DNA from 3 places in the Rhizobium lentis genome. Region 2 is predicted to be linked to each of the others. Evidence: predicted binding sites of a transcription regulator. Region 2 holds the regulator's gene; each other region holds the start of a gene.
The links. Region 2 encodes LexA, which represses DNA repair genes until DNA is damaged. Its sites were predicted from a motif close to TGTTCNNNNTGTGTTCNG; they were not measured.
Positions count from the first base shown of each region.

Region 1: J0663_RS31195 (ImuA family protein) is a predicted target of LexA. The motif match lies at 6,220-6,237, and genes of this name have one in related genera.
Region 3: dnaE (DNA polymerase III subunit alpha) is a predicted target of LexA. The motif match lies at 1,741-1,758, and genes of this name have one in related genera.

Region 1 is NZ_CP071454.1:1,760,725-1,770,931, forward strand. Features, by position in the region: partial or broken gene J0663_RS08435 ((2Fe-2S)-binding protein) at 1-248, opposite strand, end outside; gene J0663_RS08440 (error-prone DNA polymerase) at 344-3,787, opposite strand; gene J0663_RS08445 (Y-family DNA polymerase) at 3,784-5,202, opposite strand; gene J0663_RS31195 (ImuA family protein) at 5,243-6,199, opposite strand; gene J0663_RS08450 (metallopeptidase family protein) at 6,362-6,799, shown strand; gene J0663_RS08455 (DUF1737 domain-containing protein) at 6,820-7,026, opposite strand; gene J0663_RS08460 (HpcH/HpaI aldolase/citrate lyase family protein) at 7,026-7,931, opposite strand; gene J0663_RS08465 (hypothetical protein) at 8,045-8,278, shown strand; gene J0663_RS08470 (VOC family protein) at 8,386-8,805, shown strand; gene leuD (3-isopropylmalate dehydratase small subunit) at 8,939-9,547, shown strand; gene J0663_RS08480 (pyridoxal-phosphate dependent enzyme) at 9,609-10,207, opposite strand, start outside.
Region 2 is NZ_CP071454.1:3,906,741-3,916,947, reverse strand. Features, by position in the region: gene kdsA (3-deoxy-8-phosphooctulonate synthase) at 1-748, opposite strand, end outside; gene J0663_RS19045 (VOC family protein) at 745-1,641, opposite strand; gene lexA (transcriptional repressor LexA) at 1,839-2,558, shown strand; gene J0663_RS19035 (ComEC/Rec2 family competence protein) at 2,539-4,968, opposite strand; gene gltA (citrate synthase) at 5,251-6,540, shown strand; gene lpxB (lipid-A-disaccharide synthase) at 6,569-7,738, opposite strand; gene J0663_RS19020 (LpxI family protein) at 7,735-8,616, opposite strand; gene lpxA (acyl-ACP--UDP-N-acetylglucosamine O-acyltransferase) at 8,620-9,438, opposite strand; gene fabZ (3-hydroxyacyl-ACP dehydratase FabZ) at 9,435-9,902, opposite strand; gene lpxD (UDP-3-O-(3-hydroxymyristoyl)glucosamine N-acyltransferase) at 9,895-10,207, opposite strand, start outside.
Region 3 is NZ_CP071454.1:3,544,639-3,554,845, reverse strand. Features, by position in the region: gene dnaE (DNA polymerase III subunit alpha) at 1-1,505, opposite strand, end outside; gene J0663_RS17055 (DUF5680 domain-containing protein) at 2,024-2,488, shown strand; gene J0663_RS17050 (ABC transporter ATP-binding protein) at 2,797-3,480, opposite strand; gene J0663_RS17045 (lipoprotein-releasing ABC transporter permease subunit) at 3,495-4,799, opposite strand; gene proS (proline--tRNA ligase) at 4,815-6,137, opposite strand; gene J0663_RS17035 (hypothetical protein) at 6,136-6,411, shown strand; gene J0663_RS17030 (DUF1467 family protein) at 6,728-7,003, opposite strand; gene mce (methylmalonyl-CoA epimerase) at 7,144-7,548, opposite strand; gene J0663_RS17020 (ribonuclease J) at 7,550-9,220, opposite strand; gene J0663_RS17015 (biotin--[acetyl-CoA-carboxylase] ligase) at 9,238-10,002, opposite strand; gene nuoN (NADH-quinone oxidoreductase subunit NuoN) at 10,002-10,207, opposite strand, start outside.

The DNA.
Region 1 (10,207 bases), 2.1 Mb from region 2:
CGACCACGTTAGGGAAGCAGCCGCAGCAGCGGCCACGCTTTTCCATGGCATGATAGACCTTCGCAGGCACGATAAGCTGCCAACAGTCTTCGTCGAGAAGGTCGATGATAACCTCCCGGATTTCCTTGTCGGTTATGTAATTGCAGCTGCAGACAAGCACGTCTTCATTTCCAAACATGACACTGACTATCGTGTTTTCTGCTAAAGAAGATGGTGGCTGTCAAGAAAAAATTCGAGTCCGGCGGCATCGATGAGCAGCGATAAGCCGGGCTTGTTGCAAATTGTCTAAAATGAGACGACTGTTCCGGGATGATGATCCAGATCCCGATCTGCGCGACGCGTTTCAATGAAAGTTCCGCCCGCGCGGCATGACTTCAGCGGTCTCGCTCACGCCTGTATGGCGCTCTGCTCCAGCCGCCCCTCTTTCCTGTCCGACCCTCTTGCGCTCATCCGCCTTTTGCCGCTGGTCGATTCCCGGCCGCAGCACCTCGTCCGAACGCGCGCAGGCGCCGAACCGGCGGGCCTCGCGTTGCAGGATGCCAAGCGCCGGCGTCATATCCTCGATATGTTCGACGACCGTATGGATGACGCCGCTATGGCTTTGCAGCCTGCCGCGGATTTTAACGAGGCGGGCACCCATGACGACTGCCCGGTATTTGTCGAATATCTTGTTCCAGACGATCGCATTGGCGACCCCGGTCTCATCCTCCAATGTCATGAAGATCACGCCCTTGGCCGAGCCTGGCCGCTGACGCACCAGCACGAGACCGGCGATCGTCACTCTCTTTCCGTTCGGCACTCTGAGAAGATCGACATTGCGCGTAATGCCGGTCTTTTGGAAGTTCTCTCGCAGGAAGGAAACCGGATGAGCCTTCAGCGAGAGGGAGAGATAACGATAATCCTCGATCACCTGCTCGCCCGGCTGCATATCCGGCAATGTCGCTGCCGGTTCGGGCTGAAGGTCGACATGACGGACCCGTTCGAAAAGGGGCAGCTCTTCGGCTGCACTCTTCACATCCAGCGCCCGCACGGCCCAAAGAGCTTCGCGCCGCGACAGGTTGATGGAGCGGAATGCGTCCGCATCCGCCAGTCGCTCGATGACGGATTTTTGCAGGCCGGACCGCAGCCAGAGATCACGCACCGAACTATAGCTTTGGCCACGATTGCCGACGAGCCGTTCCATATCGTCCGATGAGAGACCCTTGATCTGTCGAAAACCCAGTCGCACCGCATGCCGGCTCTTGATGATCTCACGCATCTCACCATGCCGGAAATCGACAGCCTTCCGGTCGAAGGCAGCCTCTTCCAGGGTACAATCCCAGTCCGATTCATTGATGTCGACCGGGAGGACCTTTATCCCATGCTCGCGTGCATCCCGAACCAGCTGAGCCGGAGCATAAAAACCCATCGGCTGAGAATTCAGCATCGCCGCGCAGAAGACGTCGGGATAATAGGCCTTGAGCCATGAAGAGGCATAAACGAGCAGCGCGAAGGATGCGGCGTGGCTTTCCGGAAAACCATATTCACCGAAGCCCTTGATCTGATTGAAGCATTGCTTTGCGAACTCGGGATCGTAGTCCTTTGAGACCATTCCCTCGATGAACCGCTTCTCGAAATCGCCGATCGTCCCGGTTCGCTTGAATGTCGCCATCGCTCTTCGAAGCTTGTCGGCCTCCGCCGGTTTGAAGCCCGCGGCGGTAATCGCGATCTGCATCGCCTGCTCCTGAAACAGGGGCACGCCGAGCGTTCTTTCGAGGACCGCTTCCAGCTCCTTGCTCGGATATTCCACCGGAATGTTTTTGGCCTTCTGCTCCCGGCGTTTCAGATAGGGATGCACCATATCGCCCTGGATCGGCCCCGGTCGGACGATCGCCACCTCGATGACGAGATCGTAGAATTCCTTCGGCTTAAGACGCGGCAGCATGCTCATCTGCGCCCGGCTTTCGATCTGGAAGACGCCGAGCGTATCGGCCCGACCCATCATCTCGTATACCGGCTTGCCCTCGTCTCCATGCTCCTTGTTGCCGAGGTCTGCGAGCGTCTTCTTCACATCATAATGCAGTTCAAGAAGCGAAAAAGCCTTCCTAAGACAGGTCAGCATGCCGAGCGCCAACACGTCCACCTTGAGGATCTTGACGTTGTCGAGATCATCCTTGTCCCACTCGATCATGTATCGATCCGGCATCGCCGTCTTCATGATCGGCACCACCTCGTCGAGCCTGTCCCGCGTGATGACGAAGCCGCCGACATGCTGGGTGAGATGGCGTGGGAAGCCGAGAAGCTCGGAGGCATATCTCAGCACGTTCTGCGTCACGGGATCCTTGACGTCGAGACCGGCCGCTTTTGCATCCCGATCGGAGAGATTGTCCTCCGACCAGCCCCAGACGAGGCTGCTGATCGCCGACTGGACATCCTCCGAAAGCCCGAAGGCCTTGGCAACCTCCCGGCCGGCCGAACGGGTGCGATAGGTTGTCACCCCCGCCGTCAGTCCGGCATGTTCGATACCGTATCTTCCATAGATGAACTGGATGACCTCTTCGCGCCGGTCATGCTCGAAATCGACGTCGATGTCAGGCGGTTCGTCCCGGTCCATCGAAATGAAGCGGTCGAAGAGCAATGTGCTTTTTTGAGGGTCGACTTCCGTTATCTCGAGGCAATAGCAGATGACCGAATTCGCCGCCGAGCCGCGCCCCTGGCACAAAACCTTGAGTTCATAGCGGGCGTGCTGGATAATCTTGTGAACCGTAAGGAAGTAGGAGGCATAGTTTTTATCTCCGATGAGCTTCAGTTCATAATCGATCTGTTGCGCCACCTTGGACGGGATACCCTCGGGATAGCGCTTTGCCGCTCCCGCTCTCGTCAGTCTTTCGAGGGTCTCCTGTGGCGTTTCGCCGGGATCGTTTTCAGGCGGGTAATTGTGCTCCAACTCCTTCAGCGAAAAAGTCAGCCTGTTGAAAAAGACCTGAGTATTCTCGACCGCATCAGGATAGTCCCGGAAGATCCGGACCATTTCACGTGAATCCTTGAGGTAGCGTTCGGCATTCGGCGCCAGCAGGAATCCGGCTTGCGGTATCTCTACATGCTCCCGGATCGCGATCACGACATCCGAAAGCGGCCGGCGTTCGGGATGGTGGTAAAGTGGCTGGTTGGTCGCAATCAGCGGCACGCGGTTTCGAGCGGCAAGCTTGGCAAGCACCGCAAAGACCTGCCTGTCGCGGCCGTCATAGGCTGGTGCCAGCGCCAGAAAGAATGCCTTGCGGAATCGCCTGCGAAACCGTTCCAGATATTCCTCCAGCGCCGATTGGTCCGTCAGACTGTCGACAAGAGTGCGATCGGGAACGAGGGCAAGCATCATCTCGTCCCCCCACTCCATGAATTCCGCTTCCGTCAGGATGCAGCTTCCCTTGACCGCTTCCTTCTTCAGATTGCCGGCGCTCAAAAGACGGCAAAGGTTCGCCCAACCGCGACGGTTGCGGGGATAGGCGAGAATGTCGGGTGTTCCGTCGGAGAAGACGAGACGAGCGCCCGGCTGGATCCGGATCGGCTCGAGAATCTCTTCCTTCGCGTCTGGGTCCCTTTCATCCCTGTTTTTGTATTTCTCCTCGAGCTGCAAGGCCTGTGCATGTGCCCTGACCACGCCGGCAACGGAATTCCGGTCCGCAATCCCGAGACCGCCGAGCCGGAGATGAGCGGCCTGTATGACCATCTCCTCGGGGCCGGAGGCGCCTTCGAGGAACGAGAAATTCGTCCTGACGCCGATCTCGAAGAATGCGGGCTCGCTTTTCATGCAAATACCCCATGCATGAACCAGCGAGGATCAACCTCCTGACCGTAAAAACCTCGACGATAGATCCAGTAGCGATGCCCGGCCTCGTCCTCGATACGGAAATAGTCACGCGCCTCGGCGTCACTTCCGTCGATCCACCACTCCATGGCAATCCGCTCCGGACCTTCGCTTTTTGCCAGTTGATGCTGCATCCGCCGCCAGCGGAAGATTTGCGGCGGGCCATCGGGCACTTCGGCGAGCACAGTCTCGACAGGCTCCGGCGTCGCAAAAAGCCGCAACGGACGCTCCTCGCGGAAAGGAAGGGAACTGCCCTGCTCCGTCTTCCGCCGCCTCGAAAGGCTGTCAATCGCCGGAATCGTGATGACGGCACGTTCGGGCACATGGCTCTCGCGAAGCTGGAAGCTTTGCAGGCAATCGGCGCCGAGCCGGGCGGAAACGCGGTCGATAAAAGCCGAAAGCGAAACTTCTCCCTGACGATCGCCTTCGAAATCAGCTTGCGCTTCATCGAAAGGATCATGCCGCAGTACATTCAGGCGCAGGATATCGAAACCATAGCCGGCATCGATATCGTCATAAATGACCTGCAACCGCTCGGAAAACAGCCCGGCAATGAGCCTCGGCTCGCGAAGCGGCCGTGAGGCGCCGACGGCGATACGGAAAACCCGGCCGTCGACACGAAACAGCACCAGCTCGAATACCCGCCCGCCGGCTCCGCGCGCCTCCAGAGACGGTTTCAGAGACACGGCGATCTGGCTGGTAATGGCAAGAACCTGTTCCTCCGTTCCGATCGGCTCGACCAGACGGCGTTCGGACGAGAGGCTGGCGATAGGACGCCGGGGCGAAACCGGCTCCTCTTCATGCCCTAGTGCCTGGTCAAGACGGAGAAGCAGTTCCGGCCCGAAGCGGCGGGTCAGCGGCGCCCGCGGCGCATGGATGACATCGCCGATATATTTCAGGCCGAGTTTCTTCAGGGCATCGGCGGTCTGTCCCTCCAGCCTCAAGGCCGCGATGGGCAGCGGCATCAGCACACGTTCTGTCTCCTCATCCTCCACGACGCCGCCCTGGCCGAAACGGGACATGGCCCAGGAAAGGCCGGGCGATGAGGAGATTGCACCCTGCGCATCGAGCCCCATATGGAAGAGCCGGGACAGGATATCCTTGAGAAGCGCCTTCTCACCTCCGAAGAGATGGGCGCAGCCGGTAATGTCGAGAAACAGCCCCTCCTTGCCGTCGAGCGCCACCAGCGGCGTATAGCGATCGCACCAGTCGGCGATCGCTTCCAGCAGCCGGCGGTCGGCCGCAATATCCTCGTCCACGACATCGAGCGCCGGATACATGGCGCGGGCTTCGGCAACGCCTTGTTCCTTCCTCAGCCCCAGCGTCTCGGCAAGCTCGTCCAGCGCTGTCAGCCGCATGGCATTGTTGAGCTTGCCGGAACAGACGATCGGTGACGCTTCAGGACGCCCGTTCGAACGCCAGGAGGGCCCCCATCGCCTGCGGGCGATACGGTCGGTCGACAGATGCGGGAAGCTGAGCGCCAGAATGCGCTGACTGTTCGCCTGGAGGCCGAGCGAAGCTTGGTTCATCGACCGGGAGAAATTCGCGTTCATGGGGATTCCACTCCAGAAGAAAGGAGAGCGGGGCCGGATTACGGCTCTTCTCCAGCGTGAGACGGAAAATCGGATTGCCGATGCTGCCGGCAAGCTTCGATCCATCCGGCAACGGCCGCAGACCGGACGGTGCGGGTTCGACATGCAGGCGGAAAACCGCACTGCTCGCCTCCTCCTCTCCCGCCTGCCGGACAAGAAGGAGCGGACGGCGGGCAGCATGCACCCTGAGACTGAGCCTGCGGCTTTCGGTCAGGCCGAAATGGGCGGGGTTGCCCCGCACTTCGAAGACGACGGCCGAGAAAGCAGCGCTTTCAACCGCTGCCTCCGCCAGCCAGAGCGCTTCATCAAGCTTGCGCGGCGCGGCATGGAGAAATCGCTCCGGGCTCAACCCGAAATCCCGAAGCCCGGGAGCATAGGGACGGCCGGCCTCCAGCGTGCCGACGGCATCGCCGATCCAGAGTAACGGCTGAAACCTGCCGTCATCCGCCCCCTGTTTCTGCAGCCGCGCGGCAACGGCCATCGCCAATCCGCTTGCCGCACCGGCTTCGCGAAACAACGCGGAACGAATTTCCGTGACCGCATCGAGGGGGAGGCCGCCTTCCATCGCTTCGTCGAGCGACGTCACGCCGAACGGCAGCCGAAGTCCGCGGCCATTGCGTTCCGCAGCCTGCCGCGTCGTCTTGCCCGAGGCCAAGGCTTCCCGCTCCGCTGCCGCAAGCGCCGGCGCAGGCTTTCCTTCCAGTCTAGCAATGGTTTCGCGGAGCGCAAAAAGCCGCTCGCGCGCCAGGGCGTGCTGCGCCATGGCGTTGCTCCAATCCGTCTTGTTCCTGTTATGTTCTTATGGATTCCAGAGAGCCGGAGAAGAGTCAACAACCATTTTCTATGAATTTATTCCTGCCTTTGATTCCACACTCGAAAAACGGCGATAAAGGTTCTATATGGGCCCGCAAAGGAAGGAATATTCATGGCCCGCATAGACCAGAGCGATGATTGGCGAGACCGCCATGCGCCGACGATCAGCACTTTCGAGTCGCTGGCCATGGAAGCCTATAGCCATTTGCCGGATGAATTCCGCCAGCTGACGACCAACCTCACGATCGAGATCGAGGATTTCCCCGATGACGATGTTTTCGAGGACATGGCGCTCGAAACCCCTTTCGATCTGCTCGGCCTTTTCGAGGGCAGAGGTATTTCCGAACGTTTCACGGTGGAAACCGGCGAGATGCCGAACCGCATCCGCCTCTATCGGCGTCCCATCCTCGATTACTGGGCTGAGAACGACGAGACGCTCGGCGATATCATCACCCATGTCCTGATCCATGAGATCGGCCACCATTTCGGGCTGAGCGACGATGATATGGAGCGGATCGAGGCCAGCGCCGAGGAAGCCGCGGAACGTTGACACCGCGTCCGGCAGAACGCCTATTGCTCGGAGAGCTTCATTTCCGGATCATAATCCTTGCCCTCGACCTCCTTGACGACGGCCTGGCCGCACTGCATCGCGCCGGTGGCGGCATTGAAGGCATAGGTCGGCGAGCCTTCCAGCGACCAGCCCTTGTTGAGGGCGGCGGTAACCTTGTGACAGAACGAAGCATCGTCGGGGCCGGTCAGGAAGCGGTAGAGTTTCATCAGGCGGGCTTTCTTGCGGAAATCAGACGTGCTTTATGAACCAGAGCCTCGGCCTGGACAAGATGCAGCCGCTCGATCATCCGCCCGTCCGCATTGATGACGTTGAGGCCCTCGGCAGCCGGATCGGCAAAGGCTGATATGATCGCCTGCGCTTCGGCAATCTCCTCCGCGCTCGGGCCGAAATGCCGGTTGGCGGCTGCAATCTGCCCGGGATGGATCAGCATCTTGCCGGCAAAACCCATGGCGCGGCCCTGCCCGCATTCGACGTCGAAACCTTCGGCATCCTGGAAATCGTTGAAAACGCTGTCGAGCGCATCGAGCCCATAGGCTTTGACCGCCAGGATGACCTGCATCAGCCAGGGCACGAGAAAGCTTCGCCCCGGCTGCGGCAGGACGCCCGTTTCCTTGCGCAGGTCGTTGAGACCGACGACGAGGCAATCGAGCCGCGAGGTCGGTGTGCGGCCGGTTTCGGCGATCGCCCCGACATTCAGCACGCCGCGCGGCGTCTCGATCATGGCCCAGATGCGCAGCTCTTCCGGCACATCCGCATCGGCAAGCAGATCACTGATGTCGGTGACATCCCGAGGATCGTCCACCTTCGGCAGCAGAACGGCGTCAGGCAAAAGCGCCGTGACCAGATCGAGATCCGCCGCTCCGAATTCGGATGACAAAGAATTGATGCGGATGATCCTTTCCTTGCCCTCGAGCGGCGGCCCGGCAAAAAACCGTCTTAAGTTTTCCCGCGCTTCTGCCTTCTTCTCCGGTGCGACGGAATCTTCCAGATCGAGAATAACGGCATCACAATCAAGGGAATGGCTCTTTTCGAGCGCGCGGAGATTGATGGCGGGCACGCTCAGTACCGAGCGGCGCAGATTGAAGGAACAGAGAGGCGGGGTTTGGTTCATCCGCCATTAGTGCCAAGCTTCGCAAAGCCCGGCAAGACAACAAAAAGCCATGCTTGCCTTGCAGAGAGGAAAAAGAAGGACCACATTCCTTTCCGTAGAAAGGTCTCAAACCCATGCAGAACATTCGCTCCATCTTCATCATGCTTGCCGGCGCCACCTTTTTCGTGGCCATGCTGCTTCTCACCTTCTCGGTGACGCTCGCCGTCGGCGGCATTCTGACCGTGCTCATGGTCGGCCGCGCGCTTTCGATGAAGATGAAGCCCGCTCCGGTGCGTGCCAAGGCAAACAACGGCCAACACGAGATGCGCATCTGGAACGACGGCCGCGGCACGATCATCGATCTCTAAGCCGATTTATGCTCAAAAAACTGACGACACTGTCGGATCATGCTTCCATGATACGTCTTTGAAGCAGCCAGGCATTCAGCCGGCGCTCAAAACGATGGAGGATGAGCATGGATACGACGGAAAACAAGCCGGTCAAAATGCCGCCGGTCAAGAATGGCCTGCTGCCCTATCTGACGGTCGACGGCGCGGTAAAAGCTGCGGAATTCTACAAAAAAGCCTTCGGCGCCGAAGAAGCCTATCGGGTGCCGGTCGACGAGAGCGGCCGGACGATGCATATTCATCTCTATATCAACGGCAGCTCCCTCATGCTGGCAGATGCCTATCCCGAATACGGCGCTCCCTTCAAAGGCCATGAAGGCTTCGCCATCCAGCTTGTTATCGACGATATCGATTTCTGGTGGGAGCGCGCGGTCGCTGCCGGCGCCGAAGTCGTCATGCCGGTCGAACTGATGTTCTGGGGTGACCGTTACGGCCAGCTTCGCGATCCCTTCGGCGTCCTCTGGGGCCTCAACGCGCCGACTAAGTAACAACGCGCTTATCGACGGGCCACGCGAAATGCCGCGTGGCCCGCATTTTAGAAAGATTCTCCTTCATTTCGGCGAAAAACTGGACTAGATGCAAATTCCAGAAAGTACGTTTTGCTGAAATGGAGCATGGGTCATGGATAAATTCGTGAAGCTCACGGGCGTTGCAGCGCCTCTGCCGGTCGTCAACATCGACACCGACATGATCATTCCGAAGGACTATCTGAAGACCATCAAGCGCACCGGTCTCGGCAAGGGCCTCTTCGCCGAAGCCCGCTACAATGAAGACGGCTCCGAAAACCCCGATTTCGTGCTGAACAAGCCGGCCTATCGCGACGCCAAGATCCTGGTCGCCGGCGACAATTTCGGCTGCGGCTCCTCGCGCGAACACGCCCCCTGGGCGCTGCTCGATTTCGGCATCCGCTGCGTGATCTCCACCAGCTTTGCCGACATTTTCTACAACAATTGCTTCAAGAACGGCATCCTGCCGATCAAGGTCAGCCAGGACGATCTCGACAAGCTGATGGACGACGCTGAGCGCGGCTCCAACGCGATCCTGACCGTCGATCTTGAGAACCTCGAGATCACCGGTCCCGATGGCGGCTCGATCAAGTTCGATCTCGATGAATTCAAGCGCCACTGCCTGCTGAACGGCCTCGACGATATCGGCCTGACGATGGAAAAGGGCAAGGCGATCGACGAATTCGAAAAGAAGAACGCCGCTTCGCACCCTTGGGCCGCTTAAGCCCCTTACGGAATTGTCTATCGATCAAGCCGGGTTCGCCCGGCTTTTTCTTTGGCCGAGATCAGAGAAACTTTTCTTTCCAGAGCCTCAGCTTTTCGAGCGATACGCCGATGCCGCCGCAGACTTCGATCAGCGGATTGCTGAAGCGCTGAAGCAGCCCGGCATGCACGTCGGCAACCGCAAGGGCGGCGCCACAAGCTGGTTCAACCAGAATGCGCTGGGCATCGGCAAACTTCACGCAGGCGGCAACGGCATCGGCGTCGCTGACGACGACACTTTCGATCGGGTGCTGCTTCGGCAGACCGAAGACGTGCTGTGCTACTTGCCGGGCGCCGAGCGAATTGGCAATCGAGGTAATGGCGGGAAGGGTGATGCGCTCATTCGCCCGGAGACTGGCATTCAACGAAGCCGCGCCTTCGGTTTCGACGGCGATGACAGGCACATCGGAAAGGCCGTTTCGCTTCAGCCCCTCGACAATGCCGGCAAGCAATCCACCGCCGCCGACACTGGTGACGACGCAATCGAATTTTGCGCCCTTCGCCACCACCTCGTCGATCAGCGTGGCATGGCCATCCCACAGAAGCGGATGGTCGAAGGGATGCACATAGGTCGCCTTGCGGCGGCGGGCGAGTTCGATCGCATGGGCATTGGCTTCATCGA
Region 2 (10,207 bases):
CGGGGTCCTGATGGGTTTCGAGGAAGACGCCGGCAATTCCCGTCGCCACCGCCGCGCGCGCCAGCGTCTCGACAAATTCGCGCTGGCCACCGGAGGAGTCGCCCTGCCCGCCCGGCTGGGCGACGGAATGGGTGGCATCGAAGATGACAGGCGCGCCCATCGCCGCCATGATCGGCAGCGAGCGCATGTCGGAGACCAGCGTATTGTAGCCGAAGGAGGCGCCGCGCTCGCACAGCAGTACATTCGGATTGCCGCTGGCATTCAGCTTCTTCAAAACGTTCTTCATGTCCCAGGGCGCCAGGAACTGTCCCTTCTTGACATTGACGACGCGCCCGGTCCTGGCGGCGGCGATGAGAAGGTCGGTCTGGCGGCAAAGGAAGGCAGGGATCTGCAGGACATCGACCACTTTTGCCACCTCGGCGCACTGCTCAGCCGTGTGGACGTCGGTCAGGACAGGAAGGCCGAATTCCTTCTTCAGGTCGGCGAAGATCTCCATGCCCTTTTCAAGGCCGATTCCGCGTTCGGCCGAGAGCGAGGTGCGGTTCGCCTTGTCGAAGGAACTCTTGTAGACGAGGCCGATGCCGAGCTTAGCGCAAAGCTCTTTCAGCGTACCGGCGACCATGAAGGCGTGATCCCGGCTCTCCATCTGGCAAGGCCCGGCGATCAGCGACAGACGGGTGGTATTGGAAAAGATGACCTGGCCGTCGCCTTCGCCGATCTTGACTTCGGAATTCGTATTGGAGCTCATCGTGGTTCCTCGAAGGCGAAGAGCGTGCCCTGGCCGGGCGCGGGCTTCACCAGAATGCGATTGTTCTTGCGCGTATACGTCACCCCGTTAGCAGCCAAATGCGCTTCTGTCACGGCAAGATCGGCGACATTGAAGAGGATTGCCCGGCCGCGCAGGCCGCGCTCGGCGGCCGAGACGGCTATCTCGAAATAGGCCTCCAACCCTTCCGGCGTCATCAGGCTGATTCTCGCATTCGATGCTGCGATCTTGACGCCGAAGCCTGTTTTCTCGATTGCCGATTGCGCCGCGGCGAGGCTGACGAAGGCGCCGAATGCGGCCGGTTCCGGCGCGCAAAGCGCCACCTCGGCAATGCCGGTGACGCCATTGGCATGTTTCTCCAGCGCACCACGGTCGGCCGGGAGCGGGTTGATGCGCTGACAGGTGAAGAGGAAGAAATCAGGCGCACGCAGATCGCTCGCAAAGGCCAATCTGAAGCTGCCGACGCTCTCGGAACCATCCGGCATCTTCATCGGCCGGCTGAACTCCAGCATCTCGCCGGCGCTCGATCCCCTACTGGCGAATTTCCTATGATCGCGGGCAGCATCTTCGGTGGCGAAAACGATTGCCGAAAGCCCCTCCTCGCCGCAACGAAAGCGAAAGGCTTGGTTGCGGGCGGTGAAGACATTGCCTTTCAGCGCCGATGCGTCGCTCTCCTCGATACTCGCGACGCCGAGCGGCTCCAGATAAGTTTTGTCGGCAAGGAAGACGCAGGCGTTTTCCGTTCCAAAGGGATGGCGCGCATCGGCGGCTACGGTGAAGCCAAGCTTGCCGAGCCTCTCGCGCGCCAGATCGATATTGACGACGGGCAGAACGACGTGATCCAGCGGGTGCGGCTTGGCGAGATGCTCGTTCATCGGTTCCTCTCCCAGAAACGACAGGAGATGTGCGACAGCACCTCCCTGAATGCAAGACATGGCGCCAATCCGGCGAATGAAAATAAAAATCGCGACGAGTTGGCGTGAAGTTTTACGGAAATTTAGCTACTTGCGGAACACATATGGAACATATAGGGTCTGTTCTGGATTTGTTTCAATCACGGGGTCTGACGTCGATGCTCACGCGCAAACAACAGGAGCTTCTCCTTTTCATTCATGAGCGCATGAAGGAATCCGGCGTTCCTCCCTCCTTCGACGAAATGAAGGATGCTCTTGATCTCGCCTCGAAATCCGGCATTCACCGCCTGATCACGGCGCTCGAGGAACGTGGCTTCATTCGCCGCCTACCGAACCGCGCCCGGGCGCTTGAAGTGATCAAGCTTCCGGAGGCCTATAGTCCCAGTCTTCAGCCGCGCCGCGGTTTTTCGCCGAGCGTCATCGAGGGCAGCCTCGGCAAGCCCCAGCCGACCGCAGCGCCCGCTGCCGCTAAACCGGTTGCCGACAACGGCAACTCTGTTTCCGTACCGGTCATGGGACGAATCGCTGCCGGCGTTCCGATCTCGGCGATCCAGAACAACACGCACGACATCGTCGTTCCCGCCGATATGCTCGGCTCCGGTGAGCACTATGCGCTTGAAGTCAAGGGCGACTCGATGATCGAGGCCGGCATCTTCGACGGCGATACCGTGATCATTCGCAACGGCAGCACGGCAAGTCCCGGCGATATCGTCGTTGCCCTTGTCGACGACGAGGAAGCAACGCTGAAGCGTTTCCGCCGCAAGGGCGCCTCGATCGCGCTGGAGGCCGCCAACCCCGCCTACGAGACCCGCATCTTCGGGCCCGACCGCGTCAAGGTGCAGGGCAAGCTCATCGGCCTCATCCGCCGCTATCACTGATACCGGACAGACCAGAATCCGTAAAACTGTCGTTGCGCCAATCATAGGCGCGATGGCGCATCCATGGCCGCGATAGGGCATTGAAGGCGGTCGCCACCTCCGGGCCGCCGGCGGTGATGCGCAGTTCGACCGAACCGGTCCGGCGCAGCGTCTCGCCGGTAAACAGCGTCGCGCCCGAGCGGCAGCTGGCCGAGCGCAGGCGCACCGGCGTGATGACAATATCGCCGGCATCGCAGGCCGGTCCGAGATAGGCGGCGTTCTCGATGACGGTCACGACATGACCGTTGGCGAGCTTCGCTACGCACCAGGCTTTCTTGACGCAGGAAAAACGCTCCGCGGTACCCCCCGCTGCGGCAGTCCGCATTGCGAGCCTCGCTTCGTTCTGCTGACCGGCCGAAAGCCTGAGGCGGCGATCGTCTCCCTCGGGAACAGCAGGGCCATCCAGCATTTTCGGCGGGTCATGAGTGGGCAGAACCAGTGCCCTTTGCCACTGGTCGAAGATGAAATCCGGCGGCCTTTCACGATTGGAAGCCATTGCCGACGCCTTGACGATCGCGACCAGACCGCCATCCTCGGAAATCACCAGATCCGGCGGCCGGCGAGCCGGCAGAACCAGGAAAGCGAGCGTCGAGACTGCCATGATGGCGGTGCCGACATGGCGCAGCCGCGTCCGCATGAGCGTCATCAGCAGGAAGCCCGCCACGGCCACGGCGAAATACCAGCCGGGCAAGCGACCGATGCCGATATCCCCGCCCCAGCCGGATATCGTCCTTGCCACCGCGATCACCAGATCGAGGCCGAATCCGACCACTTTCCAAGGCAGTGCATCCAGGCCGAAAGGCATAAGCAGCATCGCGAACAACCCGGCCGGCATGACAATGAAGGAGATCATCGGCATCGTCGCGAGGTTTGCCGGGAGGCCGTAGGCCGTCAGGCGATGAAAGTGCTCGATCGAAAACAGCGCCGTGGAAAAGCCACCGATCAACGAGGTCAGGAAAACACCGCCGAAGAAGCGTCCGACGGCAACCACCGGCCGCAGGGCCGGCATTTTCAGGACGGCGTTTTCGCGGACACGCCGGTCCTTCCATAGCTGATAACCCGATACCAGCGCCAAGGTCGCGGCAAAGGACATTTGAAAGCTTGGCCCGAGGACCTCGGAGGGAGCAAGCGCGATGATAACAAGCGCGGAAAGAGCGACATTGCGAAGGCTGATCGAAGGCCGGTCGAAGAAGACGGCAATGAGCATGATGGCCATCATGATGAAGGCGCGTTCTGCCGAGACCGCGAAGCCCGAGATCAGAAAATAGGCCGTGACGGCGATGAGCGCGCCGGCGGCGGCGAACTTTTTGGTCGGATAGGCCTGGGCGATGCCGGGAAAGAGACTGAGCAGCATCCGGAAGCCGACGAAGAAGATGCCGGCCGACAGCGCCATGTTGAGACCTGATATTGCGATGATATGGGCAAGACCGGATTGGCGCAGTGCATCCGTCGTCTCGTTTGAAATGGCGCGACGCTCGTCCGTGACGAGAGCGGCGGCAAAAGCGCCCGTGTCGCCGGGCAGGATCGAGCGTATGCGGTCGCCGATGCCGCTGCGCAGCCGATAGAGCCATTCGAGAAGAGCATCGGTAGCCCGCCTCGCCTCTTGCGGCTCCGCCTGCGAATCGACCTTCGTCGGGGCCCCGTAGAAGAAGCCGTTCGCGCCGATGCCGTCGAAATAGGCACCGAAGGAAAAGTCGTTGAGCTCGGGCAGCGCCGGACCCGCCGGCGGCGTCAGCCGTGCCCTGCCGGTGATTATGTCCCCGATTTCGAATGGCGCATCGGCGCCGCGGGCGATCACGGTTATGCGCTTCGGCGGCCGCTTGACCGCCGGCTCCTCGGTGCCGGTGACGGCAAGAATATAGCGCCACCGACCGCGATCGTCGCCTTCGCGCCGCTCGACGCGGCCGGTCACAGTCGTCGTTACGGATGAATCGAGGATGACAGTCGAAGCCCGCCACCTCTCGAACTGCGCGCAGAGCATGCCGCAGACCACAAGGGCAAGCGCCAGAAACGTCGCCCGCAAAACCGGCCGGCCGCGGCCGGCGACGAGAACCGCGACCGTCAACACCATCAGGCCGAGCAGTGAGGGAAGGAATGGAATATCGGTTGGTGCGAGAAACCAGAAGGCCGCGCCGGCGCCGAGAAAAACCGGCGAGAACAAGAGCAGGCGGTCGTAGTCCGCCTCCTCGCTCAGCATCCGGCCGCCGGCACGAAACGATTTTGCGATGGCGGCCATCAGCCGTCGGCGCAATGGCATCATGGACTGCGTCGTTGTCGGCCGCGTTCCCGCGGCAGGCGCAGGAAGAGACGCGGGACCGGCAAGGTCGACGCCCACTTGCGGCCGCAATTCGACTGTCGTCATTTCCTGCATGCACCGCCCCAACCCCGCTCAGCAACAATGCAACTCCGGAGCAAATCCGGCAAGAATAATCGATTGAAATATGAGGGAAAATCGTTAGCGGCAAAAGGTCAGTCGAATCATCGGCTTCCGCTATGCGTGCGGCTCATCGCTGCAGTGCCTAAAAGGTGATGCCGCAATGCACAAAATGCCGTCACGGTAACTTGGCATTAGCGTCACGATCATATAGCTATCGGTGAGGACGCTTAACCCCTATGGCGCTTTTGTGGCGCCACCGACATTTCGGAGGACAGCATGACGGATCAAAGCGCTACAATAAAAATCGGTGATAAATCAGTCGACCTTGCCGTTAAAAGCGGCACCATCGGCCCGAGCGTCATTGATATTGGTGCCCTCTACAAGAACACCGCTTCCTTCACCTACGATCCGGGCTTCACCTCGACCGCATCCTGTGAATCGAAAATCACCTATATCGACGGCGACGAAGGTGTTCTGCTGCACCGCGGCTATCCGATTGAGCAGCTCGCCGAGCATGGCGACTTTCTCGAGGTCTGCTATCTCCTACTCTACGGCGAACTGCCAACCGCTGCGCAGAAGAAGGATTTCGACTATCGCGTCACGCACCACACCATGGTGCACGAGCAGATGACCCGCTTCTTCACCGGCTTCCGCCGCGATGCGCATCCAATGGCCGTCATGTGCGGCTGCGTCGGCGCGCTGTCGGCCTTCTATCACGACTCGACCGACATCACCGATCCGCACCAGCGCATGGTCGCAAGCCTGCGCATGATCGCCAAGATGCCGACGCTTGCCGCCATGGCTTACAAGTACCATATCGGACAGCCCTTCGTTTACCCGAAGAACGATCTGGACTATGCGTCGAACTTCCTGCGCATGTGCTTTGCCGTTCCCTGCGAGGAATACGTGGTCAATCCGGTGCTTGCACGCGCGATGGACCGCATCTTCATCCTGCACGCCGATCATGAGCAGAACGCCTCGACCTCTACGGTCCGTCTCGCCGGTTCGTCGGGCGCCAACCCCTTCGCCTGCATCGCCGCCGGCATTGCCTGCCTCTGGGGCCCCGCGCATGGCGGCGCCAACGAAGCAGCGCTCAACATGCTGAACGAGATCGGCACGGTCGACCACATTCCGGAATATATCGCCCGCGCCAAGGACAAGAACGATCCGTTCCGCCTGATGGGCTTCGGTCATCGCGTCTACAAGAATTACGATCCGCGCGCCAAGATCATGCAGAAGACGACGCATGAAGTGCTCGGCGAACTCGGCATCAAGGACGATCCGTTGCTCGAAGTGGCGATGGAGCTGGAGCGCATCGCGCTCACCGATGAATATTTCATCGAAAAGAAGCTCTATCCGAACATCGACTTCTATTCCGGCATCACGCTGAAGGCGCTGGGCTTCCCCACCACCATGTTCACCGTGCTCTTCGCTCTCGCTCGTACGGTCGGCTGGATCGCACAGTGGAACGAGATGATCGAGGATCCGGAACAGCGCATCGGCCGTCCGCGCCAGCTCTATGTCGGCGAACCGAAACGCGATTATATCCCGGTTTCGAAGCGCTGATCGCCTCAGGACCCAAAAAGAAACCCGGTCAGAAATGGCCGGGTTTTTTCTTGTTCAGCACGTCGAGAAGGATTTCGGCGGCGTGCTCGCCAGGCGGCTTCTCCGTCTGCATGCGCTGCCAAATCAGCTCATACCCTTCCATCATCGCCTTGAGCTGGTAAGTGTCGGCCGACAGCCGCTCTATCCAGCGTGCAAGGCTTGCGCCGCGAACGATGTCGTTCAGATATTCCGGCACGACCGAGTAATCGGCGATCAGGTTCGGCAGCGCGCCCGTCCAGGTCTTGATGCTCGATGTCAGCATGCGCATGATCCAGTCGACCTTATACGCGGAGACGACCGGGACATCGGCAAGCGCAAGTTCAAGAATAACTGTTCCGGACGCCGCCATGGCTGCATCGGCCTCGGCAAAGGCCTTCCATTTCGCTTCCGCGCCGACGACGATCTCCGGCTTTACCGCCCACCCCGCGGTCATCGCGCGGACAAGCGCCTCCTTATGTGTCACCGTGGGCAGAATGAAACGCATCGGACCGTTGCGAGCGACGAGTTCGCTTGTTGCGAGCTCGAAATAAGGCAGCAGCTTCTTGATCTCGGAGGAACGTGAGCCGGGAAGAAGGAGGATCGGGCCGTTACCGGGCTGTCTGCCGGCGCGCAGCCGCCGGGTTTCCAGCAACGCCGGGTCGGCGACCAGGCGATGGCCGACATAGGTGGTCTCGGGACCGCCGAGCGCGCGCATCACTGCCGGCTCGAAGGGGAGGATGGCGAGCACATGATCGACATAGGCAAGCATGCGCGTGGCGCGATATTCCTTCCAGGCCCAGACGCTCGGACAGACATAATTGACGACCGGCAGATCGGGCAGCGCGGTGCGCACGCGCTTGGCGACGCGATGGGTGAAATCCGGACTGTCGATGATGAGAAGAATGTCCGGCCTTGCGGCGGCGATCTCAGCCGCGGTTCGGCGGATCAGGCCAAGCAGCTTTGGCAGCCGGCTCAGCACCTGGGTGATGCCCATGATCGACAATTCGGAAAAATCGAACAGGGATCTCAAGCCTTCCGCCTGCAGCCCCTCGCCGCCGACGCCGACAAGCTCGACCGGCCCGCCATGTATCCGCTTCAGCGCGGCGATGAGATCGGCCCCGAGCAGATCACCCGACACCTCTCCGGCAATGACGGCGATCTTCAGCGGCGCGCCGTTCATTCGAACCCCCATGCCGGCAGGCCGCGATCGACGCCGCAGACGAAGAGTCCTGCCTCATCGGCTGCCTTGATGACGGCGCCGCGATCGAGCACCAGCGAACGGCCAGCCTCGACAGCGATGCCGCCAAGACCGGCTTTTTTTGCATTCTGGATTGTGGAGACGCCGATCGCCGGCAGGTCAGCGCGAACATCCTGCTGCGGCTTGCAGAGCTTGACGAGCACGCCGCGGCGGCGTGGCGAGACGCGGCCGGCAGCTCTGAGGCCAGCGACACGATCCAGCATCTCGTCGGTGCCCTCAAGACCCTCCAGCGCGACGACGCGCCCGCCGATGCTGACGGCACCCTGCCCGACATCCAGCCGGCCGAGCATATCGGCGGCTTCGGCGGCGCGGCTGATATCGCGGCGGTCTTCCTCGCCGGGTGCGACCCCGCCAAGCGGACCAACAGTGGCAAGCAGGTCCGGGGCGATCTCATGGGCGCCGACGACGCGCCGACCGTTCCCCTCGATCAACCGGATCACCATTTGCAGAACCGTATCGTCGCCGCCGGACAGCAGCGTGCGAATGGCGGCGGGGACCTTCATCAGGATCCGGAAGGTCGGGCGCACCTCGCGCCATTCCGGCCGGCGGCGCACGCTTCCCGACATCACCACACGGCCGATGCCATAACGGTTGAGCAGTGCATCGAGGGCGGCGAAATCTCCGATGCCGATGACGGCATGATCATATCCCTCCCAGCGCCGATCGCTCTCGTCCCTCAACGCGACGATGACGGGATTTTCGCCGGCTGCGCGCGCCGCTTCGGCGACATAGGAAGGCAGAAGACCGCCGCCGGCGATGATCGCCAGCCGGCCCGCAGCGGTGTCGCCTGATAAAGCCACGGACTAGCCCTTCTGCCCCCGGGTCGGCGAGGACAGGGCGCGGTCGCTCTCGGCGGCGATGAAATCGAGGATATGCACCACCTGCTCGCAATCGGCATATTCGTCGCGGATCGCAGCGGCGTTTTCCCGGACCGAGGCCGCTCCCTCGAAAATCGCCTTATAGGCGCGGCGCACCCTGTGGATGACGGCGCGGTCGATCCCGGCGCGCGTCATGCCGACGACGTTGAGACCGCCGAGCAGTCCGGGATTGCCGTTCAGCATGCCATAGGGGATGACGTCATAACTCACCGCCGACAGACCGCCGACGAAAGCCTGACGGCCGACGCGGGTGAACTGGTGAACAGCCGATCCGCCGCCAAGGATAACCCGATCCTCGATAACGACATGGCCGGCGAGCATGACGTTGTTCGACATGATGACATGATTACCGACCCGGCAGTCATGCGCGACGTGGGAATTGGCAAGGAAAAGATTGTTGTCGCCGACGATCGTCTGGCCGCCGAAATCGGAGGTGCCGGTGTTCATCGTCACACCTTCACGGATCGTGCAATTGGCGCCGACCGTCAGTGTCGTCTCCTCGCCGCCGTGATGGACGCTTTGCGGATCGCCGCCGATGACCGCCATCGGAAAGATGCGCGTGCCCTTGCCGATCACGGTGCGGCCGGTGACGACCGCATGGGCCAGGAGCTCGACATTGGCATGCAGCACGACATGCGGTCCAACATGGCAGAAAGGACCGATCTTGACGCCCTCACCGATAACAGCCCCGTCTTCGACGACTGCCATCGGATGAATACGAGCGCTTTCGGCGATATTGCTCATGCCTGATCCTTACGAACGATCATCGCGCCGATATCGGCCTCGGCGACAAGCGCGCCGTCAACCTTGGCGTCGCAATGGAATTTCCAGATATTGCCGCGCTGCTTTTGCTTCTTGACGTGAAATTCGACACGATCGCCGGGCACGACAGGCTTGCGGAAGCGCGCATTTTCGATGGTCATGAAATAGACGAGGTTGCCGGTCTGGCCTTCCTTCTTGGCACAGATCGCGCCCGCCGTCTGGGCCATCCCCTCGATCAGCAAAACCCCGGGCATGATCGGCGCTTCCGGAAAATGACCGGTAAAGTGCGGCTCGTTCACGGTGACGTTCTTGATGCCGATCGCCGAATTGTCGCCGTCGATCTCAATGATCTTGTCGACCATGAGGAACGGATAACGATGCGGCAGCAGCTTCATGATCTCAGTGATGTCAGCCGAAGAAAGCGTCGTCGTGGCTTCCTCAGTCATTTTGCTTGCCTCCAGGGTTCCTTCCGCGCAGCTTGCTCTTCGAAACCTGCTGCGCGGCCTCTCTCAGATAGTCTTTTAGCGGACGTGCAGGTATACCGCCATATTGCCCGCCGGCGGCAAGATCGGTCATGATACCGCTTTTGGCGGCGATCTGCACGCCGTCACCGATCGTCACATGCCCCTTGATGCCGACCTGGCCGCCGATCTGAACACCATTGCCGATCTTCGTGCTGCCGGCGATGCCAACCTGCGAAACGATGGCGCAATGGCGGCCGATCTGGACGTTGTGGCCGATCTGGACCTGA
Region 3 (10,207 bases), 360 kb from region 2:
TTCGAAAGCGGCGTCGGATTGGCCGGATTGTTCGGTACGAGCTTGCAGATCTTGTCGACCTGGCCGTAGGGCATTTCCAACACGCGGCCGACATCGCGAAGGGCTGCGCGCGCCTGCAGCGAACCGAAGGTGATGATCTGCGCCACCTGCTCGCGGCCATATTTGGCCTGGACGTAACGGATCACCTCTTCGCGGCGGTCCTGGCAGAAGTCGATGTCGAAGTCCGGCATCGAGACGCGTTCGGGATTGAGGAAGCGCTCGAAGAGCAGCGAAAAACGCAAGGGATCGACGTCGGTGATCGTCAAGGCATAGGCGACTAGAGAACCGGCACCCGAACCACGGCCGGGACCGACGGGGATGTCGTGCTGCTTGGCCCATTTGATGAAGTCGGCAACGATCAGGAAGTAGCCGGGAAAGCGCATGCGTTCGATGACGCTGAGCTCGAATTCGAGCCGTTCGCGATAATCCTTCTCCTCGTAACCGGGCGACATGCCGAGCGTCGCAAGCCGCATTTCCAGCCCCTCGACCGCTTGGCGGCGCAGTTCGCCCGCCTCGGCGCGTTCGGCCTCCTCGGCATCGTCGGTCGCACCGGTGAAGCGCGGCAGAATCGGCTTTCTGGTCTTCAGCACGAAAGAGCAGCGCTTCGCGATCTCGATCGTATTCTCCAGCGCTTCCGGCAGATCGGCAAAGAGCTTGGCCATTTCCGCTCGGCTCTTCAGGTAGTGATCGGGCGTCAGGCGAAAACGGCTGTCGTCGGAAACGATGGCATTGTGGGCGACCGCCATCAGCGCATCGTGGGCGTCGTAATCGTCCCTGGTCGGGAAGAAGGCCTCGTTGGTCGCAACCAGCGGCAGATCGTGGGCATAGGCGAGCGCGACGACCTTCTGCTCATGCCGCCTGTCATAGGTGCCGTGCCGCTGCAACTCGACATAGAGCCTATCCCCGAAGAGATGCTTCAGCAGCAGCAACCGGGCTTCCACCTGAGTGGAATGGCCTTCTTTGATCGCCGTGTCGACGGGCCCGGTCGATGCACCGGTCAAGGCGATCAGACCCTCGGTACCCGCCTCTTCCAGCCAGGAGGCGCGGATATGGACGGCCTGGTTGCCTTCGCCGCCGAGATAGGCGCGACTGACGAGATCGACCAGCCGTTCGTAACCGGCCTCCGTCGCGGCAAGAAGAACGATCGACGGCAGCTTGACCAGCGCCTGCTGGCCGCCGCGCTTTTCCGTTTCCAACCCGTCTTCCATATCGATCGAAACCTGGCAGCCAATGATCGGCTGCAGGCCCTCGTCCATCGCCTTCTGCGAGAATTCGAGCGCGACAAAAAGATTGTTGGTGTCGGTAATGGCGATTGCCGGCTGGCTGTCGCCGCTCGCTTTGTAGAGGATCTTCTTCAGCGGCAGGGCACCCTCGAGAAGCGAGTAGGCCGAATGGACCCTCAGGTGAATGAAACCGGGCGTGCCGCCGATCGCTTCAACTGTAGAAGCCTTTGCCGTATCCGCCATGACATGCCTTCCCAACCACCCGAATGAATCGGCCGCATTGTCGGCATAGAGGGCGATGATGTCCAGAAGAAGTCCCGCGTCCGAACCGCATGGCAGCCATGCGATCCCCTGAAATTTTAGAGCGCGATGACGATCAGCGAAAAGCTAGCAACGAACATTGCGATGGAGGTGAATGCTGCGATATCACGGATCATGTCAGTCATCTGGCTCTCCTTTACTCGTTATGTTTTCACTTTGTTCCAGCTGTGTTCCGCTGTCAACAGGAATCTTTTCCTCCCTTCTTGAGTTTCGAAAATCACGGGGGAATGATGTTCCGAATCGGCCGAGCTCGCGTTCCGATGCCGCCGGGTCGGCCAAGACACGCCTGATCGCAACTCAGAATGCTGCTGTGTTCTTGTTTCACGGGAGACGCGGCCTGAAGGGCAAGCTCCCAAAAATGGTCGATCGCCCCCACCGTTTGTTCTTCTTATGTTCTTGGAACCCTGCTATATCTCGACCGGATCAGTCAGGAGAGAGAAATGCCCGATAGCGCAACGCTGAACGAATTTATCGTGGAGGCCAAAGCCGCAACCTATGTCGGCGGCGGCGTGCCGCGCCTGCCCTGCCGGTCGGGCGCGCACGATATCGGCTATGAACGCGGCGCGTGGCGTTATCTCGACAGTTATTTCGGTGGCACTGATTTCGCCGGACAGGAGGTCGTGTGGCTTGCCGACGAGCCCGTCTGGGCGATGAACTATTTCGGCTGCGTCATTGCGCCCGATCTCATCGACGGTAGAGCAGCCGGAGCGGTGATCATGGCTGCGCTTTCAGCCATGTATCGGCAGGGCCGGTTTCTCGGCGGAATGGAATTCGATCATCCGTTCGGCCGCTACATCGACCGCAGCGACGGCGACTGCAACCGGTTCAGCGGCCACGAATGCATCATGGTCGACGGCCGGAAGGCCTATATGCTCGACTATCGCGGCGGGTTGATCATCCCCTGATCGCAGGGCGCTGCCTTCCGGTAAATAACGTGGATTGGGTGCACAATGTGCGAGAGTAAGTCGGCGAGATCAGCCCTCATCCGGCTGCCGCCACCTTCTCCTCGCAAACGGGGCGAAGGGTGATAGCCGCGACCTCTCCGTTACTCGCGTACCTCTCGCAAGGCACGTCCCCTCGCCCCGTTTACGGGGTCTACAAGACGGATCGAGACCAGTGGCTCGACCCCCGGTAAGGGTTAGGGTGAGGGGCAAGCCACAAGGCAGGTTAAGTTGAGGAGCAGCCATAGGCACTACCGGAAATTTGTTGACCGTCAGAAATCGACGACCTTGCCATCTGAGATCGTCACGCGCCGATCCATGCGGCGGGCGAGTTCGTGATTGTGGGTAGCGATGAGGGCGGCAAGGCCGGACTGGCGCACCAGCGCCTCCAGCGCGTCGAAGACGTAGCTTGCCGTTTCCGGGTCGAGATTGCCGGTCGGCTCGTCGGCGAGAAGCAGGGCCGGCGCATTGGCGACGGCGCGGGCGATCGCAACGCGCTGCTGCTCGCCGCCGGAAAGCTCGCCCGGGCGATGGGCGCCGCGATGGCCGATGCGCATATAATCGAGAAGCTGGCCGGCCCGCTCTCCGGCTTCCTTCCAGGAAAGCCCGGCAATCAGTTGCGGCATCATGATGTTTTCAAGCGCCGAGAATTCCGGCAGCAGGTGGTGAAACTGGTAGACGAAGCCGATTTCGCTGCGGCGGATCGCGGTGCGTTTATCGTCGCTCAGGCCGTCACAGGCACGCCCGTTGATGGTGACTTCGCCACCGTCCGGATGCTCCAGCAGGCCGGCGACATGCAGCAATGTCGACTTGCCGGTGCCGGAGGGGGCGACAAGCGCGACGATTTCGCCTTTCGATATCGAAAAATCCGCGCCCTTCAGGATCGGGAGCAGCGTATCGCCCTGCCCGTAATGGCGCTCGACGCCGGTAAGCTTGAGAACGACGTTGCGTTGCATGAAGGCGGCATTCCTTATTCGTAGCGCAGGGCCTGCACCGGATCGAGCTTTGAGGCACGCCAGGCGGGGAAAATGGTCGCAATGAAGGAGAGCGTCAGCGCCATGACGACGATCGAGATCGTTTCGCTGAGATCCATTTCGGCCGGCAATTGGCTGAGGAAATAGACCTGCGGATTGAAGAGGACGGTGCCCGATATCCAGGAGAAGAACTGGCGGACAGATTCGATGTTAACGCAGACGAGAACGCCGAGAAGAACGCCGGCAACGGTGCCGACGATGCCGATCGCCGCCCCGGTCATGAAGAAGATGCGCATGATCGCGCCGGCGCTGGCGCCCATGGTGCGCAGGATGGCGATATCGCTGCCCTTGTCCTTCACCAGCATGATGAGGCCAGAAATGATGTTCAGCGCCGCGACAAGCACGATCAGCGTCAGGATCATGAACATGACGTTGCGCTCGACCTGCAGCGCCGAAAAGAAGGTCTGGTTGCGCTGGCGCCAGTCGGTGATAGCGATCTGGCGGCCAGCCGCCTCCTCCACCTTGGGCCTCAGAGCATCGATATCGTCGGGATTGTCGACGAAGAGCTCGATCGATTGCACCAGCCCCTCGGCATTGAAATAGAGCTGCGCTTCCTCGAGCGGCATGAAAATGATCGAGGAGTCGTATTCCGACATGCCGATCTCGAACAGGCCGGAGATCTTGTAGGACTTGACGCGCGGGCTGACGCCCATCGGCGTGATGTCTCCATCCGGCGACGTCAGCGTAATGAGGTCGCCGACACGCAGACCGAGCTGGTCGGCCATGCGGGTGCCGATCAGCACACCTTCGCCGGAGGCATAGCCCACCAAGTCGCCGGATTTGATGTTCCCGGAGATTGTCTTGAGCGTGGTCAGATCCTCGGCGCGGGCGCCGCGCACCAAAGCGCCGGTGCTGCCGCCAGCCTGAGCCGAGGCAAGCACCTGGCCCTCCACCAAGGGCAGCGCCATCTTGACACCGGGTACGGCGGCGAGCTTGCTCGCGAGGTCGGGATAATCGATGAAGGGGCCGTCGACCGGCTGGACGATCATATGGCCGTTGATGCCGAGGATGCGCGAGACAAGCTCGGTGCGGAAGCCATTCATGACCGCCATGACGATGATCAGCGTCGCGACGCCGAGCATGATGCCGACGAAGGAGAAGCCGGCGATCACCGATATGAAGGCTTCCTTGCGGCGGGCGCGCAGATAACGCCACGCCACGAGGCGTTCGAAGGTGGAAAATGGCCTGCCAGCCGGACCCAAGCCGGATGTAGAACTCCGGTCCACTGCTGCCTCTGCCATTTCGCCTCCGTTTCCTTAAGCCACGAACCTGTTGATCGCCGCTTCGATGGTCATCGTTTCGCGGGCGCCGGTCTTGCGGTCCTTCACTTCGATCTCGCCGTTCGCGACCGCGCGCGGACCGGCGATGATCTGGACGGGTACGCCGATCAGGTCGGCGGTCGCGAACTTCGTGCCGGCCCGATCGTCGGTATCGTCGTAGAGCACATCCTTGCCGGCCTTGGTCAGCGCGGCGTAGATCAGCTCGCAGGTGTCGTCGCAGGCCTCATCGCCCGCCTTCATGTTGATGACGACGACATCGAAAGGTGCAACCGACGCCGGCCAGATGATTCCGTTCTCATCATGCGATGCTTCGATGATGGCGGGAACAAGGCGTGTCGGGCCGATACCGTAGGAACCCATATGAACGAAGTGTTCCTTGCCATCGGGCCCCTGCACTTTCGCGCCCATTGGTTCGGAATATTTCGTGCCGAAATAGAAGATGTGGCCAACTTCGATACCACGCGCCGAAAGCCGGTCGCCTTCGGGAACGGCGTTGAAGGCCGCCTCGTCGTGCATTTCCGAAGTAGCCGCATAAAGCGAGGTCCACTTGTCGAAGATCGCCTTCAGGCCCTCGACGCTGTCGAAATCGGTGTTCGCGCCCGGGATGTCGAAGCCGACGAAATCCTTGTGGCAGAAAACCTCGGATTCGCCGGTATCGGCGAGGATGATGAATTCATGGCTGAGATTGCCGCCAATGGGACCGGTATCGGCGCGCATCGGGATGGCGCGCAGGCCGAGCCGGTCGAAGGTTCTGAGATAGGCGGCGAACATCTTGTTGTATGAATGCTCCGCCCCTTCGCGCGTCAGATCGAAGGAATAGGCATCCTTCATCATGAATTCGCGCGAGCGCATGGTGCCGAAGCGCGGGCGGATCTCGTCGCGGAACTTCAGCTGGATGTGATAGAGATTGAGCGGCAGGTCCTTATAGGATTTGACCGATGAACGGAAAATATCCGTCACCATCTCCTCGTTCGTCGGACCGTAGAGCATCGGCCGGTCCTGGCGGTCCTTGATGCGCAGCATCTCCTTGCCGTAAGCATCGTAGCGGCCGCTTTCCTGCCAGAGTTCGGCCGACTGCAGCGTCGGCATCGAGAGCTCGATGGCGCCGGCGCGGTTCTGCTCCTCACGGATAATGGTGTTGACCTTATCCAACACCTTCTTGCCGAGCGGCAGCCAGGAATAGATGCCCTGCGACTGCTGGCGGATCATGCCGGCGCGCAGCATCAGCCGGTGGGAGACGATTTCCGCCTCCTTGGGGTTTTCCTTGAGGATGGGCATGAAGAAGCGGGACAGACGCATGGCGGATTCCGGAGCAGTTGAGATCCCGCCGGCCGGCGGAATCGAAGGCAATCATCGATATGGGAGCGTTCATAGCCGCTTCGCGGCAGGAAGGAAACCCGCAACTGGCGTCGGCCACTTCCCGGATACGCATGTTCGCGTCCGCACAATAAAAGGGCGTGAAAAAACGCGTGTTTATAAGGACTTGAACGAAAATCTTGTCAACAGAAAAATTTTGCTAGAGTGTAGCAAAAATGCAAAAAAAGCTAATGACAAAGCCCAATCTTTGAGCTAGCTTTAGCTCACAAAACAGGCAGGAAGCTAAATTCCTGCCGTATTCGCGGTCAAGTCTTGGGAGGATCAGATCTTAGGCGCGCTCGTCGCAGCCCCGGCAACGGTTACAGATCACGCGATACTTAAAACAAGGCTTTTAGCCTTGTTTTTTTTTGGCTTTTCGGCTCCCTCGTCTTCCAACGACCGGATGGCTTCCGTAAAGGAAATGATCGCTCATTCCGTTACGGCAGCTCTTTGCCGTAAGAACATGACAGCCGGATGAAAGAAGCCGACGGGCCGGATTTACATCTGCTCAAAGTTTGAGCAAAAGCTACCACTCAATAGAAGCTAGGCCCTAATTGTGGAAGGGCATCGAAGCCCCAGCCGAAATAGGTGTCGCACACATACCAAAAGCCGTAGATCACGGCCGAAATCAGCGTCGTCAGCGAAAAGACGAAGAGGGCGCGAAACCGGGTTGGCGCACTCGGAACGGTGCCGAGCACGATGTCGTTATCTTCCGCCTGCGTGCGCAAGCCGATCGGCAGAACGGCGAAAAGCGTCATCCACCAGATGATGAAGTAGACGGCAAATCCCTGGAGAAAGATCTGGAGCATTGTAGTTCCCGGTGGTGTCGTGCCGACAGGAGCCTTCGGACGCCCTGCCGTTTGAATGGCGACCTTATACGGCGGAATGACGACGAACTCAAAGCCAAGGGAGCGTTTCGCCGCCTTCGGGTCACTCTGCCGCAGCGCCCTCAGGCCTGTTCGAGTTCGATCAGCGTGCCGAAGAAATCCTTGGGATGCAGAAACAGCACCGGCTTGCCATGCGCACCGGTCTTCGGCTGGCCGTCGCCGAGTACCCGCGCGCCGGTTTCGACCAACCGGTCGCGGGCGAAAAGGATGTCGTCCACCTCATAGCAGATATGGTGCATGCCGCCGGACGGGTTCTTGTCGAGGAAGGCGGCGATCGGCGAATTCTCACCGAGCGGCTGCAGCAACTCCACCTTGGTGTTCGGCAATTCGACGAAGACGACAGTGACGCCGTGCTCCGGCAGAGCTTGCGGCTGCGAGACCGTGGCCCCTAGTCTGTCTCGGTAGGCCGCGGCCGCTGCCGTGAGATCGGGAACGGCGATAGCGATATGGTTCACCCGGCCGAGCATGTCAGACCTTGGTGACGAAGGCGGTGACGAGGGGCTTCTTGCCCCAGGTCTGGTTCGCGGCTGCGCGGATGGCGCGGCGCACCGCCTCCTGGACCATGTCGATATCCTTGCGGCGGGCGCGCGGAATGCTCTCGATGGCGCTGATCGCCGCGTCGAAAAGCGTATCTTCCATCTCCTCGCCCTCGTCGTCATAGACCGGCAGGCCGATCGAAACCAGATCGGGATCACCGACGATATCATAACGGGCGTCGAGCACGACGTTGACCGCGACGTGGCCGACATAAGAGAGCTTCTTGCGCTCGCCGATCCCCATCTCGTCGAAATCGCCAATCAGCGCGCCGTCCTTGTAGATGCGGCCGTGCGGCGCCTCACCGATCACCTCGACGGGACCGGGAGCCAACCGCAGAATATCGCCATTGCGCACGCGCGGCACGACCGCGATGCCGGATTGCTCGGCAAGCTCCTTGTGCGCCGTCAGATGTGTCGCCTCGCCATGCACCGGCACCACAATCTTCGGCCGCGTCCATTCGTACATCCGCTGCAACTCATTGCGGCGCGGATGGCCGGACACGTGGACCAGCGCCTCGGTATCGGTGATGATATGCACACCCTGCTCGACGAGGCCGTTCTTGATGTCCTGGATCGCCTTCTCGTTGCCGGGAATGGGGCGCGAGGAAAACACGACGATATCGCCGGCGGCAAAGGCCACGTTGCGCATCTCGTCGCGGGAAAGCTTGGCAAGGGCGGCCCGCGCCTCGCCCTGGCTCCCGGTCAGGATGACGACGACCTTGTCGCGCGGGATATAGCCGTATTCCTCCTCGGAGATGAAAGGCTTCACGCCTTCCATCAGGCCGATATCGCGGGCGACGTCGACGACGCGCTTCAACGAACTACCGAGCAGCAGAACCTCGCGGCCCGCCGCCTCGGCAGCCTCGGCAACGGTGCGAATACGACCGACATTCGACGAGAAGGTGGTGATCGCCACCCGTCCCTCGGCGTCCTCGATGATCTTGCGCAGGCTTTCCGACACATCCTTCTCGGAGGGCGAAACACCGTCACGCAGGGCATTGGTGGAATCGCACATCAGCGCCAGCACGCCCTCATCGCCGAGCTGACGGAAGCGCGTTTCGTCGGTCAGGGGGCCGAGCGAGGGCTCGTGGTCGATCTTCCAATCGCCGGTATGAATGACATTGCCGGCGGGTGTGCGGATCATCAGCGACATCGGCTCGGGGATCGAGTGGTTGACGGCCACGCCTTCGATGCTGAAGGGGCCGACATTGATCCTGTCGCCGGCCTTGAACGGCGTCACCGGCACTTCGCCAATCGTCGCCTTCTCGAAATTGCGCTTGGCTTCGAGCAGACCGGATGTGAAGGCCGAGGCATAGACCGGCACGTTGAGGCCGGGCCAGAGATCGGCGAGAGCGCCATAATGATCCTCATGCGCATGGGTGATGATGATCGCCTTGAGGTTCTTGCGCTCATTGGCGAGGAAGCGGATATCGGGCAGCACCAGATCGACACCCGGCAGATCGGGCCCGGGAAAGGTGACGCCGCAATCGACCATGATCCACTGGCGATGCTCGGACGGGCCGTACCCATAAAGAGCGAGATTCATGCCGATCTCGCCAACGCCGCCCAAAGGCAGGAATACCAGTTCGTCCTGTTTCGCCATAATTTTCGTTTTTTCCGCTATCCAAAAAACACATCACCGGCGGCAATGGGCGTTATCCTGCCAGCGCCGGTATCGAGCATCAACAAGCCATTATCATCAATCCCGGCGAATTGTCCGGAAATCGACCGGTCCGGTAAATTGACCGTGATCCTTTCACCGATGCCGCAGGCGATCGCCCGCCAGCGCGCCGTGATCTCAGCGATGCCGCGGCCGTCGTCCCAAATTTCAAGCACTTCCGCCGTTGCGGCGAAGAGATGGGCGAAGAGCTCTTCCGGCGACGCGGCACTCGCATGCTGGCGCAGGCAGGTGACGGGATAGAGCGGATTGTCCGGCATGACCGAAACATTGATGCCGATGCCGACGATCAGCGCGTAACGGCCATCCGGCAACCCCTCTCCCTCGACGAGGATGCCGCAGGTCTTCTTTCTACCGATGAGAATATCGTTCGGCCATTTCACCTCGAGCGGCTCGGCGTCCGGCGGCAGGACGTTGCGGATCGCCTGGTGCACGGCAACGGCAATCGCCAGCGGCAAGGAGCCGAGGCGCTCCATCGGCGCCGGGTCGATCAGCAGAAGAGATGCGTAGAGATTGCCGCGTTCGGAAACCCAGAGCCGACCGCGACGGCCGCGACCGCCGGTCTGCCTCTCGGCGGTTATCCAGAGATTGCCGCCGTCGCCTGCCCGGGCCCGGGCAAGGCATTCGCTGTTGGTGGATGATGTTTCCGACAGAGCCTCATGCCGGAAATCGCCGAGCGATATCCGGCGCCGCCTGTCGGAGACCATCAGAAGAGCGTCGCGGCGGCAAGCTCTGCCGCACCGCCGATCGGCCCGCCGATGAGAACATAGGCGGTGACGAAGAGACCGGAAAGACCGAAGACGAGGCGCAGCGCGCCGGAGACACGGGCGAACTCGCCGGTCGCCTCATCGAACCACATCAGCTTGATGACGCGCAGATAGTAGTAAGCGCCGACGACCGATGCGAGAACGC